3 regions of the Apilactobacillus intestinapis genome follow, and region 3 is predicted to be linked to each of the others. Evidence: predicted binding sites of a transcription regulator. Region 3 holds the regulator's gene; each other region holds the start of a gene.
The links. The regulator HrcA, encoded in region 3, represses chaperone genes, less so after heat shock. The targets are predictions, from matches to a motif close to TTAGCACTCNNNNNNNNNGAGTGCTAA.

Region 1 (5,695 bases), on a different contig from region 3:
CTATTATTACCAAGGACCAAATATTCGATCGTTTATGGGGATTTGATTCTGAAACTTCATTATCAGTAGTTGAGGTATACATGAGTAACTTAAGAAAGAAGATTAAACAAATTTCTGGAGAAAACCCAATCAAGACCCTAAGAAACGTAGGGTACATGCTAGAAGGATCTAATCAATGAGAGATCGCATCTTAGAGCACAAACAACAAATTAAGTTATTCATTAAGGAACTAATTGGTTTTGCGATTTTATTTGCGATTTTAGGATTAATTGTTTACTTCTTCTTCCAAAAGTCGATTTACTCCAACATCGACGCTGGATTGAACCGCCAAAAGGAACGAATTGAAAGAAATACTTACGCCAATGAAGGTCCATTGAGTGTTAATCAACGTCCCGGTGGTTTTAATCCGTTTAACAACTACAACAATAGTGATTTTCAGACTAACGTGATTGTCTTCAATAAAAAGGGAATTATTTCCAATAGAGGGATGCTTGGTCAAAGAAACTACAAGCTATTGAGTAAGTTGACCGTTAAGAATAGAAAATTAAATCAAGTTGAAGAAATTACTTTGTGGTCTCACAATTATGTGACCACGTTTAGAGGGATTCTATTAAAGGTGTCCGACGACAACACCAATCCCGAATATGCGGGTAATTATGTATTGATTTTGCAAAATATCGATGCTGATTTACTTGCCTTACACAGTTTCGTCGAAGCATTGATTGTGACCTTGATATTCTTCTGGGCAATCGCGATTTTAATTGCTTACTACCTATCTAAGTCGAGTATGAAACCAATCATTAATTCATGGCACAGACAAAAGGAATTTAGTTCCAACGCCGCCCATGAATTGAGAACGCCATTGACGGTTATTCAAAACCAAATGGAATTCTTGCTAACCAAACCAAACGATAAAGTCGTCGATCAGATTCAACCGGTATCGACGACATTAGAAGAGGTTAAGCATCTAAAGGTCTTAACCCAACGACTATTGACGCTAGCGCGTTCTGATTCCAACATCGTCCAAGCGCAACTCTCCGATGTCGAATTGAAACCATTCTTTGAAGGTGTCTTGTCACCATTCAATGAGATTGCCACAAGTCAAAACAAGTCATTTGTCGACACTATCGATGTCGATGGAACTGGCCATATTGATGCCGACTTGATTAAACAATTGGTGGTTATCCTAATTGATAACGCGATGAAATACACACCAAAGGGTGGCACCGTTGCTGTTAAAATTGTAAAGAACCACAGTAATCTAAAGATTGTGGTTTCAGATACTGGAAACGGTGTTCCTGACGAAGACAAGGCGCGTATCTTTGAACGTTTCTACCGTACAGATAAGTCTAGAAATTCAAAGACTGGGGGAACTGGTCTGGGATTATCAATCGCTAAATGGATAGTCGATCAACACCATGGTCGAATTCATGTCCGTGATAATCACCCAACTGGATCAATTTTTACAGTAAATATTAATTTATAAAATATTAAATATTACAAAGTTTTTCTAAAATTTAATATGGAATTGGCTTTCTTTTACCCCTCCGGCTCTGTTACAATATGCAATAATGATAAAACGATAAGAGGAGGTGTATAAGATATAAATTAATTTTTTAATTTCTTTATATCTTTATATGAGAAAAAAAGGATTATGGTTTTCGATTGTTGCCGTAATCGGTTTGATGCTTGCTAGCACCTCTGTACCAGCGATGGCTGATGCAAGCAACGCTAACACATCAAATACCGTTTATGACATGTCAGAATGGCAAGGCAGTCTTACCGATACCCAAGCCCAACAATTAAAAAATGAAGTACCATTTGTTATTTTGAGAGTGCAATACGGTAGTGCCTATGCCGACAAGACATTTGAACACAATCGTGATCTAATGGACAAGTACGGTATCCCATACGGTGTATACTCATTTAGTCAATACGAAAATCCTAGTGATGCCGCATATGAAGCTAAGGTGCTATACAGCCGTGCACCACGTGCAAGATTTTACGTAAATGATTATGAATCACAAACCGTTACTTCTGGTGGAACCAATGAATCAACCGATGCATGGTTGAAGGCATTGAGACCATTAGTTGGTCAACGTAAGATTCTGTTCTACTCATACGCTAATTTCATGGTGCAAAACGCAGCTAGCTCAGTTGCTAACTATGACGGTTACTGGTTAGCCGCATACCAAAACAATGAACCCGCAAGAGAACATGTTCTATGGCAATTTACTGATAAATTCCATTCAAATGCATTAGGTAAAAACCTAGATGCAAGTATGTTTACCTCAAAGGATGCTAACTGGTTCATTGGTGATATTGCCGATGCCAATAATCCTGCTCCAATACCAAAGATTAAAGCGCCAAAGAGTGACCAATCTTCTAATAAGGTAAACAATAAACAAAGTGCTGCGCAACAGAATGCGGCTAGCCAAGCTAACCAACAAGCTGCCAACACAAATAACAATAGTAATGATTCAAACAATACCAATGGTGACAATAATGCCAACAGCGACAACAATGCTAACAGCAACAATAACACCAGCAATAACACCAATGGTGATAACAACACTAACAATAGCAATGATTCAAATAACAATAGTGATAACTCAGCATCAACAACAACTACTAAGCCAAAGAAAAAAGCAGTAGTTAAGAATGTTAATTACACTGCCGTTAATAAATCAATGACTATTGCAGGTGGTACTGGTTTGAAGATTTACAACCACGTCCCTGGTGATAACCATTACAAGAAGAACACTAAGGCCGTTCATAAGAGTAATTCTTACGCAACCAAGCGAGTTACTATTAACTCAATAGCTAAGAATACTTCAAATGGTCGTACTTACTACCGTGTTCTACAAAACGGTAAGGTATTAGGTTGGATCAATACCAACGGTTTGGTAACCAACGTTACTTATTCTAAGTACCGCGCAACTAAGATTGTTAGAATGCACCCAAAGGTAAACTTCTACAATCACGTTGGTAACAGTGGATTCGCTGATATTCACGTTACTAACTACGGTACCGGATACGCATACACCCCAGTACAAATCACCCAACGTGCTAAGAAAGACGGCTGGAAGAAGTACTACTACAAGGCTTACTACCAAGGTAAATTTATTGGTTGGGCTTACGGTGCAATGTTTAAATAAAAAAACTTTGATCAAAAAGACGATTCTTCGATTGAATCGTCTTTTTTTGTATCTTTTTTAAATTTTTTATTAAAAATAAACATTGATATATCAACGTTTATAACGTATTTTTAGCACTCGATGCAATTAAGTGCTAGTTTTCTCTTGACTATTTGACCAATACTGACTAATATAAGAATTGTTGATAGGAAATAAATAACTACCAACTAAATATTGAAAATAAAATAATGAAAAGGGGCTTTGATTATGGCTAACGAATTAAGAAACAGAGACTTCAATGTATTTGATCCAATGAACGATTTCTTCGGTGACTTTGGTAAGAATTTCTTCAATTCAGTTGCTGGTAATCAAATGAAGACTGACGTTATTGAAAACGAAGATAATTACGTAGTAAGCTCTGAATTACCTGGTTTCAAGAAGGATGAAATTCATCTAGATTACAACAACGATACTCTAAGTATTCATGCTACACATGACTTGAGCAAGGAAGACACCAACAAGGAAGGTAAGGTATTAAGAAAGGAACGCACTTCAAGCAACATCGCTCGTGCATTCTACCTACCTGATATCGATATTGATAATGTAGCTGCCGACTACGATGGCGGTATTTTAAAGATTACATTACCAAAGCAAGAAGTTAAGGATGAAGAAGCACACAAAATCAGCATTAACTAATTAACTCAAATAATAGGAGGGATATCTTATGGCAAACGAACTAAGAAACAATGTATTCAACGACTTTATGGATCCAATGAGCAACTTCTTTGATGGATTAGGCAGAAACATGGCTAACTCTTCAAAGATGAAGACAGATGTTATCGAAAATGATGATGAATTCGAAGTGAAAGCTGAACTACCTGGATTTAAGAAGGAAGATATCAACATTAATTACGAAAACGATACCTTAACAATCCATGCTATTCACGATTTGAATAAGGAACAAAAAGATGAAGACGGTAAGTTGATTAGAAGCGAAAGAACATCTAGCGATGTCAGTCGTTCATTCTACTTACCTGATGCGGACACTGATAAGATTGGTGCTAAGTATGACGGTGGTATCTTGGATATCATGGTACCTAAATCAGCTGAAAAGGAATCAAAGCACTCAATTTCTATTAACTAATTCAAAAAAGAGCCGTTATGGCTCTTTTTTTGTGTATTTTTTTCTGTAATATAAAGTGAAAAAATATTATAATGGAATTGTAATGATTTTTTAAGGATGATTGGAGTGTTAGTAGATGAGATTAGGTTGTTCAGGAGCGTTAGTTCTAATATTTTTACTTTTATGTGTGGTAGCTAATCCAATATTAGCGATTACTATCGGTATCATCATTGCTTTAGCGGTAATTATATACGTAGTAATTAAGAACCACGGAGAGGTAGAACAAGCGCGTTATAACAATGCTCAAAACATTGACGCCTCAATGTCAAAAGAAACATCATTCCAATTCAATAGTATGGTTTACAAGCCAGTCACATCTTCTAAGGATGACATTCCTAACATGGAAATGATCCTAAGAACTGACCCAATCAAATACATTAAGAGCGATGAATTATCAAAACGTGAACAAGACATGTTAGATTCAGGTTACTCAATGGAAAACATCAAAGTTGCCAGAATCAACGTGGTTCAAGGTTACAACGCCCAATACCAATTGTTTGATCGTTACTATGATGTCCTAAAGGTTGAAGCTGACATCACAACCGTTCCAAATCGTGCTATGACGGTATTACTAAAACAAATGGTAATGTGCTTCTACCACCAAGAATTTGGTTTAAGCATTGATGTTCAACCACATTCATTTGACGATAACATGATTAAGAAGTTCATCGAACTATGCCCAGAAGTTAACATGTCTTCTTCATACTTCGATAACGCTAATATTACTAACGAAAGATTCTTAAACCAACGCATTGATAAAGGCTGCTTAAATGCCTTCAAGAATATCATGATTGGTTACGACCTATAATATCTATCAAAAAGAGCTGCCAAGTTTTGGCAGTTCTTTTTTTATTAAAAGCAAAGTAATGTTTAGTTAAATGTTGATTTGTATTTTTTATTCATGATAAGAATGCTTTAACCTTTATAGAAAAGACATCTTACTCATAGTATCTTTGAAATATAATACATATAAAGGATTGATTAATGAATGAAAATAAAATATTGTTCAAACTGCGGTGCTGAACTATCCGTAAAGGATTCTTTTTGTGCAAATTGTGGAACAAGACAATCGTACATAGAAAATAACTCTACAAATAATTTAGAGAAAGATAGCACTAAAAGGATTCGCTTTACGGATGCCGTAACCAAGTGCTTGAAAAATGCATTTAACTTAAGTGGTGTTGCCACCAGAGCTGAATATTGGTGGTTCTACTTATTCAATCGGATAGCATTGTTTGGGGTCCTTTATATAAATGCATACGTTGGTATTAACTACAGATCAGCGATTGTATTTTCTGAAATTCATCCAGCTGTTCTGTTTTCAATTTCAGTTATATTAGGACTTGTATCCAGTGTAATAGCGATTGCATCTTTA
Region 2 (5,695 bases), on a different contig from region 3:
ATGGTTGTCTATCCTTACCAGCTAAACCGATTGATTCAACGAATAGTTCCAACCCGATTAACGTTGCAGTCGTTAGTAGAATGGAACCCCAAATTGTTGAGATTGGGTATAGCAATGAAATGAATGAGAAAATCAAAGCAATTCCATAGATTACCAATACGGTTTGACGATGAGTCAATCCGATTTGCATCAAACGGTGATGTAAGTGTCGTTTGTCAGCATGCATGATTGGTTGCTTGTTTAACATTCTACGTAAGATTGCGTAAATGGTATCGGTGATTGGCACACCCAGGATAATTACCGGAATAATAACGGTAATGAACGTGGCATTTTTCAATCCGTTCAATGAGAAAATTGAAATCATAAAACCGATGAACAATGATCCGGTGTCCCCTAGATAGATTCTAGCTGGGAAGAAGTTGTAAGGTAAAAATCCTAAACATGCTGCAACAAGTGCAAAAATCATGATTGAAACGTAGACGTTTCCAACGTTTAGGAAGAAGAACCCAGTAATTCCCATGGTGGTCAAAGCAATAACTGCGACCCCCGTTGCTAATCCATCAAGACCGTCAATTAAGTTAACGGCGTTGGTGATTGCTAAAATCCAAATTAGAGTAATTGGTAAACTTAACCATCCTAAACTAAATGTTCCAATGAATGGTAATGATATGTTACTCATTTGAATATTTCCGAAGAAAAAGACAATGATTGCTGCTAAACTAATTCCAAATACTTTTTGACGTGGTTTTAATACAATGATGTCATCAATTACCCCTGTAATAATGATGACTACTTGGCCCGCAAACATCCCATAAAGTTGATGGGTTGGCATTTGCGACCTTAATAGGAACATCGTGGCAATTGTGTATGACACAAAGATTGCCAATCCTCCTAATGTCGGCATCGGAATTTTATTCATTCTTCGCTTATTTGGACTATCGATAGCTCCCCAGCGAAATGCTAACTTTCTGATAAACGGCGTTACCACAGCAGAAATTAACATTGTCGCGAAAAGGGAAACGATAATTTCGAATTTTAGCATAATCGTTATCCTTTCGTTTTATAATACTATTAATAAATTATACAAATGTAACAGATTAAAAACAAGGTTAAACAAAAAAAGGATTCCCAAAGGAATCCTTTTTTATTACATCATTGGTCCCATTGAAGGGTTCATTGAATCTTTCTTTTCTTCTGGTAAGTTAGCAACAACAGCTTCAGTAGTTAATAGTAATGCTGAAACAGATGCGGCGTTTTGAAGAGCTGATCTTGATACCTTGGTTGGATCAACAACTCCGGCCTTAATCATATCTTCGTATTCACCAGTAGCGGCATTGAAACCAATACCCATTTCCTTGCCCTTTAGATGTTCAACAACGATTGAACCATCAATTCCGGCGTTGTGGGCAATTTGTCTAACTGGAGCTTCTAGAGCACGTAAAACAATGTTTACACCAGTCTTTTCGTCACCTTCAGCAGGGATTTCTTCTAGATCCTTTAGAATATTGATGAATGCAGTTCCACCACCAGGAACGAAGCCTTCTTCAACAGCGGCTCTAGTTGAGTTCAAAGCATCTTCAATTCTGTACTTACGTTCTTTTAGTTCAGTTTCGGTAGCTGCACCAACACGGATAACAGCAACACCACCGGCTAACTTAGCTAAACGTTCACGTAGCTTTTCTTTGTCGAATTCTGATGTAGTAGTTTCTAGTTGGTTCTTGATTTCTGCAACACGTGCAGCTAATTGGTCCTTGTCACCGGCACCTTGAACGATTGTAGTGTCATCCTTAGTAACGTTAACCTTGTTAGCTTGACCTAATTGATCAATGGTTACATCCTTTAGGTTTAATCCTAAGTCGTCAGTGATTAAAGTAGCGCCTGTAAGAACTGAAATATCTTGTAGTTGAGCCTTACGACGGTCACCAAAACCAGGAGCCTTAACAGCAACAACGTTGAAAGTACCACGCATCTTGTTTAGTACCAATGTTGGTAGTGCTTCACCACCAATATCATCAGCAATGATTAGAAGTGAACGACCTTGTTCAACAACTGATTGTAAAACTGGTAGGATTTCTTGAATGTTGTTAATCTTCTTGTCAGTAACCAAGATGTATGGGTTGTCTAAGTCAGCTTGCATCTTGTCGTTGTCGGTAACCATGTATTGTGACATGTAACCACGATCGAATTGCATACCTTCTACAACGTCCATAGTTGTGTTAACACCACGTGAATCTTCAACAGTGATAACACCATCGTTTCCAACCTTTTCCATAGCATCGGCGATTAATTCACCAACTTCTGGGTTAGCAGCTGAAATGGAAGCGATTTGAGCAATATCATTCTTGCTCTTAATTTCGTTTGACATCTTGTGTAGCTTTTCAACGGCTACTTCGGTTGCCTTTTCGATACCGCGACGAACACCAACTGGGTTGGCACCGGCAGTAACGTTCTTCATTCCTTCGTTTACGATTGCTTGAGTTAATACAGTAGCAGTAGTAGTACCATCACCGGCAATGTCGTCAGTCTTTGATGCAACTTCTGATACTAACTTAGCACCCATGTTTTCAAAATGATTTGGTAGTTCGATTGACTTAGCGATTGTAACACCATCATTAGTAATGTTTGGTGTACCTGTTGATTGTTCAACAACAACGTTTCTACCCTTTGGTCCTAATGTAGTCTTAACAGTGTTTGCAAGTTTATCAACACCTCTTAGCATTGAACGTCTTGCGTCTTCTGAAAATTTAACTTCCTTAGCCATTTTTATTCACCTCATTAATAATTTCGTTTTATTTATTATTCAACGACAGCTAAAATGTCGCTTTCTTTTAGTACTAAATATTTTTGACCATCGTAGTCTACTGAAGTACCTGAGTACTTGTCGTAAACAACTTCGTCACCCTTCTTAACTTCTGGTGTAACAGTTTGGCCATTGTCTAAAACTCTACCGTTTCCTACGGCAACAACTTTTCCAGTTTGTGGTTTTTCTTTAGCATTATTTGCTAACACAATGCCTCCAACTGTTTCTTCTTTAGCTTCTTGTGCTTCAATAATTACACGATCACCCAATGGTTTTAACATTTTGCTTGACCTCACTTTGTTTTTTTATCTGTTTTATCAGTGTTAGCAGTCATTTATTATAAGTGCTAATCACTATAAATAATATATTATTTTTTAGATTCATATGCAAGAATTTTAAACCCTACACGATATAATCCTACAAAAAAAGATGGGCCAATGGCTCATCTTTCTTATTCACCTTCATAGTGTTCAATGAAGTAAATTAATGTTTGTAATTCGTTGGTTAAATCAACGTTTTGCACTCTGACATTTTTGGGAACTGATAAACGTTTTGAAGTAAAGTTCATGATACCCTTTGCTCCACCCTTTACGGCTTCATCACATAGGTCTTGAACTACGGTTGCTGGAACAGTAAAAATAACTACTTCAATTTGTTGATCTCTTAATTGTTCTTGTAAGTCTTTAACATCGTATACTGGTACACCACTTTGAACAGTGTTGATCATGTCGTCATGAATATCAAAGGCAGCTGAGATTCTTACGTTACTATCTTTGTGAAAATTAAAGTGTAGTAAGGCTTGACCCAAATTACCTAAACCGACTAATGCAACATTTGTTAAGTGATCTTGATTTAGAATCTTCTTGAAGAAGTCTAATAAATTATCAACCTCGTATCCATATCCACGTTTTCCAAGAGCTCCAAAATAGGATAAATCTCTTCTAATGGTTGCTGAATCAACTTGAACTGCTTCAGCAAAAGTACTAGAGGATATTCTCTTTATTTTCGCGTCGTGTAAACCGCTAAGATATCGATAATACATAGGCAATCTTTTAGCCGTTGCCCTAGGAATTTTAATATCCAAAATCTTCCCTCCCGAATCTTTCATAACATTTATGTATTCTATCATAAAAACAAAGTTTGTGAAAATATTATCATCTACTAAAAAGGATTGAACATTTTAATTTATCGGGGGAAATATGCTAAAATAGTCATTATTACTGATAAAACAAGAGAATTAGGAGGTGAATTTTATGATTATTTTACAAGCAAATAAAATGACAAAACGATTTGGTGGGCAAGATCTTTTCACAAGCGTTAACTTGAGTATCGAAGAAAACAGCAAGGTCGCCTTGGTTGGTCGAAACGGTGCTGGTAAGTCAACCTTAGTGAAAATGATTTTGGGCGATGAACCAATTGATGAAGGTGAAGTCACCACCAAAAAAGGTATCACCATTGGATACTTAGCCCAAAATACTGGTCTAACTTCTGATGCCACCATCATCGAAGAAATGACCAATGTCTTTGCTGATTTAATCGATTTAGAAAATAAAATTCACGAATACGAAAACAAGATGGCTGATCCAAACATCAACTCGGATCCAGAAAAGCTGGCTGAGGTTTCACAAACTTATGACCAACTTCAAGCTGAGTTTACCGCCAAGAACGGTTTTTCTTATCAAGCCGAAATTAAGGCCGTGTTAAACGGATTTGGCTTCGGTGAAGAAATGTACGACCATAAAATTAGTGAGCTATCAGGTGGTCAACAAACCCAACTAGCAATGGCCAAGTTGCTTCTACAAAAGAAGGACCTATTGATTCTAGACGAACCTACTAACCATATTGATGTTAAGACCATTAGTTGGTTGGAAGATTATCTAAAGAGTTATCATGGTGCCCTTCTAATTATCTCCCATGACCGTTTCTTCATGGATAAGATTGTCGATCAAGTCTACGACCTATCACAAGGTCACATGACTCATTATGTCGGGAACTACTCCAGTTATGTTGAGCAAAAGAAACTTAATTACCAACATCAACTAAAGGAATACGAAAAGCAACAAAAGAAAATCAAAGAGATGCAAGACTTCGTTGATAAAAACATTGTTCGTGCATCCACTACTAAACGGGCTCAATCAAGAAGAACTCAATTGGAAAAGATGGAAAAAATTGCGGCACCAACCCGTGATGATAAATCCGCTCGTCTTTCATTCACTCCTGAAAAACAAAGTGGAAACGTCGTTTTAAACGTCCGTGATGCCGCAATCGGATACGATGATAAAATTCTATCTAAAAACATCAATATTGATGTTAAACGTAATCAAGCGGTAGCATTGATTGGGCCAAACGGAATTGGTAAGTCAACATTGCTAAAGACTATCATGAAGCAATTACCACTCCAATCTGGTGAAATCGAACGTGGTACCGGCGTTCAAATTGGTTACTACGACCAACACCAAGATAACCTACACCCCAACAAGACCGTCTTAAACGAAATCTGGGACGACTACCCTACTTACCCGGAACAACGCATTCGTTCAATTCTAGGTAGTTTCTTGTTCTCTGGTGAAGACGTTGAAAAAGTAGTTGGTAACCTTTCTGGTGGTGAAAAGGCCCGCCTAGTTTTAACTAAGCTATCCATGAATCACGATAACTTCTTAATCCTAGATGAACCTACCAACCATTTGGATATCGATAGTAGAGAAGTGTTGGAAAACGCATTGATCAATTTCGATGGAACTATTTTGTTTGTATCCCATGATAGATACTTCATCAATAAGTTAGCCACTCAAATTGTTGAACTATCCCCTGATGGTAGCGAACTATTCCTTGGTAACTACAACTATTATGTAGAAAAGAAGGAAGAACAAGCTGCCATTGAGGAACACAAAAAAG
Region 3 (5,695 bases):
TTGCGTTACCTTGTTGATCTGAACCTTGTTCTTGTTGTTGTTGGTATAACTTAACAGCAAGTGCTTGAACTTGTTGACTCAAATCATCCTTCTTAGCTTTCATTTCGTCTAAGTTGTTGTCTTCTTTAGCCTTCTTCAATGCATCTTCAGCTTCTTTAGCCTTCTTGATTTCATCTTCAGAAACCTTACCTTCAACATCCTTTAGAGTCTTGTCAGTTTGGAAGATTAATTGATCTACTTCGTTCTTCAAATCAACTTCTTCTTTACGCTTCTTGTCTTGTTCTTCGTTCTTCTTAGCTTCATCCATCATACGGTTGATTTCATCATCTGATAGACCGTTTGAATCCTTGATGGTAATCTTTTGTTCCTTACCAGTACCTTTGTCCTTAGCAGAAACGTTTACGATACCATTCTTATCGATATCAAACTTAACTTCGATTTGAGGAACACCACGAGGTGCAGCAGGAATGTCAGTTAATTGGAATTGACCTAAAGTCTTGTTGTCAGCTGCCATTGGACGTTCACCTTGTAGTACGTGAATATCTACGGCTGGTTGGTTATCAGCGGCAGTTGAGAATACTTGTGACTTAGAAGTTGGGATAGTTGTGTTTCTATCGATTAACTTAGTGAATACACCACCCATAGTTTCGATACCTAATGATAGTGGAGTAACATCAAGTAATACAACGTCCTTAACATCACCAGTTAGAACACCACCTTGAACAGCGGCACCTAAAGCAACGGCTTCGTCAGGGTTGATTGAGTGGTTTGGTTCTTTACCAGTCCAGCTCTTAACAGCTTCTTGAACGGCTGGGATACGAGTTGAACCACCATTTAGGATAACTTCATCAATATCTGAAGTGCTTAGACCAGCATCTTTTAGAGCGTTGTCAAAAGCAACCTTAGTCTTGTCAACTAAGTCAGAAGTTAATTCGTTAAACTTAGCACGTGATAGTGTAGTTTGTAAGTGAAGTGGACCATTTTCACCTGATGAGATGAATGGAAGACTGATTTCAGTTTCAGAAACACCTGATAGATCCTTCTTAGCCTTTTCAGCAGCATCCTTTAGTCTTTGTAATGCCATCTTGTCTTGTGATAAGTCGATGCCATTTTCGTTCTTAAATTGTTCTACTAGGTAGTCCATAACTCTCTTATCAAAGTCATCCCCACCTAAGTGAGTATCACCATTAGTTGATAGTACTTGGAATACACCGTCACCTAATTCAAGAACGGAAACATCAAAAGTACCACCACCAAGGTCATATACAAGAACTTTTTCGTCTTTATCTTGCTTGTCTAGACCGTAAGCTAATGATGCAGCAGTTGGTTCGTTGATGATACGTTTTACATCTAAACCAGCAATCTTACCAGCATCCTTAGTTGCTTGTCTTTGTGAGTCGTTGAAGTATGCAGGAACAGTGATAACGGCTTCGCTAACAGTGTCACCTAAGTAGTCTTCAGCGAATCCCTTGATGTATTGTAGGATCATTGCTGAGATTTGTTGTGGAGTGTACTTCTTACCATCAACATCTACAGTGTAACCTTCTTCACCCATGTGACTCTTAATTGAAGCAATGGTGTTTGGGTTTGTGATCATTTGACGCTTAGCAACTTCACCAACTTGTGGTTCGCCATCTTTAAATGCAACAACAGATGGAGTTGTACGTGAACCTTCTGGATTAGTAATGATTTTTGGTTCTTTACCTTCAAGAACAGCAACAGCTGAGTTAGTAGTACCTAAATCGATACCGATAATTTTATTACTTGCCATAATTTATTATCTCCTTGATTATTTTTTTATTGAGCAACTACAACCATGCATGGTCGAATAACACGATCAGCTAGTTTGTAGCCTTTTTGTAAAATTTCTACAACAGTGTCTGCTGGATGATCATCATCTGCAGGAACTGTTTGAACCGCTTGACACTCGCTTGGGTCAAATGGTTTGTTTAAGACATCAATTTCTTCAATGCCATTTTCAGATAATGCTTTGTTGAAATGCTTTAGAACAAGTTCAACACCTTGTTTTAATTGCTTTCCACTATCATCTGAAACTTCAACACCCAATGCACGTTCCAAGTTATCCATTGCAGGTAAGATACTAGTTGCTAGTTTTTGACCATCATACTTGTAGATATCTGCACGTTCACGCTTGAATCGTGTTTGCATGTTTTGCATTTCTGCTTCAGCACGAAGATACTTGTCAGAGAAATCTTCAACTTGTTGTTGAAGTTCTTCAACTTGCTTTTCTAATGAATCCTTTTTATCTTTCTTAGCGTCCTTCTTTTTGTCGGCGCCTTTGTCCTTAGCAGCTTCTTTCTTTGAAGTTGCTTTTTCTAGGTCTTTTTCATCATCCTTCTTGCTAGCCAAATGAATGCCTCCTTTTACTGATTATATTTATCATAATAATTTCTCAGTTTCTTTGATAATTCATTTCTAAATCCATCAACGATTCCAATTACTCTAGAATATGGCATCCTAGTAGGACCTAGAACGGCGATAACACCCTTTCCATATGGTCCAACATCATAGGAACCAGTAATAATACTGTAATCCTTTAATAGATCATTGCTTAATTCCGGTCCAATTTGAACGGAAATTGAATTATCTGAACTCTTGATGAACTTCGCAGCATCATCAGTATCATTTAACAATGAGTAAATTGGCTTTAGATAACTGATGTCATTATTATCAGTAAAACTCAATAGATTCAATTCACCACCGATATAAAACTGATTAGTAGAAGCTTGCATCAAAACATCATCAAGAGTTTGAACTAAGCTATCAGGGTTCTTAACGTACTTGAGAATTTCAGGTACGATTTCTGTCTTCAACTTAGTGATAACTTCGTCTAAAGGCTTCCCTGCTAACTTGTCATTGATCATTCTGACAACGGCATCTAACTTGTCACCGCCCAAGTCACCATCAATATGGAAAACCTGGTTAACAACTTCATCATTATCAGTGATTAGAATTGCCATCACCTTATGATTACCAAGTGGAACTAAACGAAAGCTCCCCAAAACGGGAGTTGTTTCTTGTTCCGGCTTTAAAGTCAATGCAGTGTAATTTGTTAAGTTAGATAGAATGTCAGCTGATTGTTGAACGATTTCATCAATTTGTCTAAATCTTCCTGATAGTGAATTTTGAATAATCATCATATCACTGTTATCAATTGGATTTGGATTCAACAAGTTATCAACATAGTAGCGATAACCTTCGATTGATGGAACACGTCCCGATGAAGAATGATTCTTGGTAATTAAACCAATCTCTTCTAGAAATGCCATTTCATTTCTGACGGTTGCTGAACTGACATGTATTGGTAATTGACTGGATAATGCCTTTGAACCAACAGGAACACCTGATTTTGTGTAATCATTAACGATGATTTTCAAAATCATTTTTTCTCTTTCAGTAAGCATACCCGATCACTCCTTATCGATTAGCACCTTTAGCAGTCATCTGTGTTAAGTGCTAACCACAATTATTAATTTACCAAAGCCATCTATATAAGTCAAGAAAAAGACTAGTTATTTTCAAAATATTGACGTGTGAAATCTTCGTCAGATTGAAGTTGCTTAATTAGCTTATCAATCCCTTCAAACTTCACTTCACCACGAATACGGTATAGCCAATCTACCTTTAATACTTCACCATATATATTGTCATTAAAATCTAAAATATTAATTTCTACTGTGATTGGATTCTTATCACCAAAGGTAACGTTACGCCCAATTGAAGCCATCCCATGATACTTTTTTTCACCGATAAACACATCAACTACGTAGACACCGATAGTTGGTAGCCATTGTAGTTCATCGTGTTCGATGTTGGCTGTTGGATAGCCCAATTCACGACCACGGGCAAAGCCATGGACAACAGTTCCACCAGTTTGAAATGGTCTTCCCATTAAATGGTTCACTGTTTGAATGTGACCTTCGTCTAGGTTCTTTCTAATTCTAGTTGAACTGATTTTTTCTAATTGATAATCTGCCAAGTCCACGGCAACTACATCAAATCGATTTTTTGCATAATTTGGTAGTAAGTCCATTGTTGCGTCCTTGGCACCATAAGTATGATCCGTTCCGGCAACTACGGTGTCGGCATTAAATCTAACTAGGTAGTTATCAACAAATTCTTGTGGTGTCTGGTTTTGAAAACTAAAACTATAGTTAACAACGAACACCTTATTAACACCCAATGATTCAAACATTTCATTTTTGCTGTCTGACATAATGATGTTTCTTCTATCATGTGGTGATAATTGTTTATATACTACAGCAGGTTTATGGTCATAAGTTAATACTGCCAAAGGTAGGTTCTTCTGCATGGCAATATCGCGCGCTTTTTCCAATACCTTTTGATGGCCTAAGTGAATTCCATCGAAATAGCCCATTGCTAAAACTAGCTTTTCTGATTGATGAAAATCAGAACTCAATGGATGATGTAATTTGATTATTTCCATAATTTCATGCCTTTCGATTATTGATTGCTAAACATTTTTTCTGGTTTGTAAATTTGTTTGTTTTGATCATAGAAGTACAAAGCCTTAACTTCGTTGTTAAACGTTAACACACATTTATCGTCATTTATACCTAAAACACCTAAATCCAAGAAACCACCATTTTGGACGATCTTCCATTGGCTTTCGTTTAGTTCAACATGCTTAAAGTCGGTCAATGCGTAATCAATTGATTTAACGATGTCATCGATAGTGTCATTTTCTACGGCTGATTTTACGTCGCTAATCTTAAAAGTATCTTCAATTGTAAAACCACCACTCTTAATTCTAGTTAAACTAGACATCACAGCTGGCATATCAATCTTTTTACCAAAGTCAACAGCAAGCGTTCTTACATAGGTTCCCTTACCACAACCAACTTCAAAGAAGATAGTTTGTTGTTTTTTGTCTTCATCATAAATGCTGTCTTTGATTTGTTTAAAGTAATGAATTTGAACATGTCTTTCTGGACGTTCTACTTCCTCACCATTTCTGGCGTATTCATAAAGTCTTTTTCCATTAACCTTCACGGCTGAATACATTGGTGGAATTTGAATTAAATCTTCAGAAACAAAACTGTTAAGTAGTTCATTAATTTCATCGTCTGTTAGTGGCTTTTCTAGTGGTTTAGTACTGACCACTTCACCGTCTAAATCTTCGGTTGTGGTATCAAAACCTAAGGTAATGCTGCCTTGATATACCTTTCCTGAGTTCATTAGGTATTCCACTAGTTTGGTACCCTTACCTAAACAAATTGGTAAAACTCCTTCTACGTTTGGATCTAGTGTTCCACTGTGACCAATTCGTTTCATTTTTAAAATGCCTCGTAATTGACTAACGCAGGCAAAACTGGTCATACCCTTTTCTTTATATAATGGGATAATTCCGTCCATATTACACGACTCCTCAGATGTTATTTATATCTTAAATTATATCATAGACGCCTTTTTTCACTAAATCAGAGCAAACAAAAAGAACCCATAACATCAGTTACGGGTTCTTTTTTTATTAACGATCTTCTCGTTTTAATTTGTTGATTAATTGATCAATCTTACTTCCATATTGAATTGATTCATCCAATTTGAATGTTAATTCAGGTGTACGGTAGATACTCAAACGAGAACCTAGTTCACCTCTGATTAATGATGTTGCCTTATCCAAACCTTTTTGGGTAGTTTCTTCATCATTATC

Region 1: the regulator HrcA is predicted to act here: its motif matches at 3,269-3,295, upstream of ACOMA7_RS05740 (Hsp20/alpha crystallin family protein).
Region 2: the regulator HrcA is predicted to act here: its motif matches at 3,124-3,150, upstream of groES (co-chaperone GroES).

Annotation. Positions count from the first base shown of each region.
Region 1 is NZ_JBMHFD010000008.1:26,046-31,740, reverse strand. Features, by position in the region: gene ACOMA7_RS05755 (response regulator transcription factor) at 1-179, shown strand, start outside; gene ACOMA7_RS05750 (sensor histidine kinase) at 176-1,486, shown strand; gene ACOMA7_RS05745 (GH25 family lysozyme) at 1,638-3,158, shown strand; gene ACOMA7_RS05740 (Hsp20/alpha crystallin family protein) at 3,405-3,833, shown strand; gene ACOMA7_RS05735 (Hsp20/alpha crystallin family protein) at 3,862-4,281, shown strand; gene ACOMA7_RS05730 (hypothetical protein) at 4,397-5,128, shown strand; gene ACOMA7_RS05725 (DUF805 domain-containing protein) at 5,309-5,695, shown strand, end outside.
Region 2 is NZ_JBMHFD010000005.1:47,046-52,740, reverse strand. Features, by position in the region: gene ACOMA7_RS04645 (glycosyltransferase family 4 protein) at 1-1,042, opposite strand, end outside; gene groL (chaperonin GroEL) at 1,148-2,761, opposite strand; gene groES (co-chaperone GroES) at 2,797-3,081, opposite strand; gene ACOMA7_RS04630 (redox-sensing transcriptional repressor Rex) at 3,252-3,887, opposite strand; gene ACOMA7_RS04625 (ABC-F family ATP-binding cassette domain-containing protein) at 4,054-5,695, shown strand, end outside.
Region 3 is NZ_JBMHFD010000001.1:148,530-154,224, reverse strand. Features, by position in the region: gene dnaK (molecular chaperone DnaK) at 1-1,771, opposite strand, end outside; gene grpE (nucleotide exchange factor GrpE) at 1,798-2,370, opposite strand; gene hrcA (heat-inducible transcriptional repressor HrcA) at 2,385-3,425, opposite strand; gene ribF (riboflavin biosynthesis protein RibF) at 3,530-4,468, opposite strand; gene truB (tRNA pseudouridine(55) synthase TruB) at 4,486-5,397, opposite strand; gene rbfA (30S ribosome-binding factor RbfA) at 5,513-5,695, opposite strand, start outside.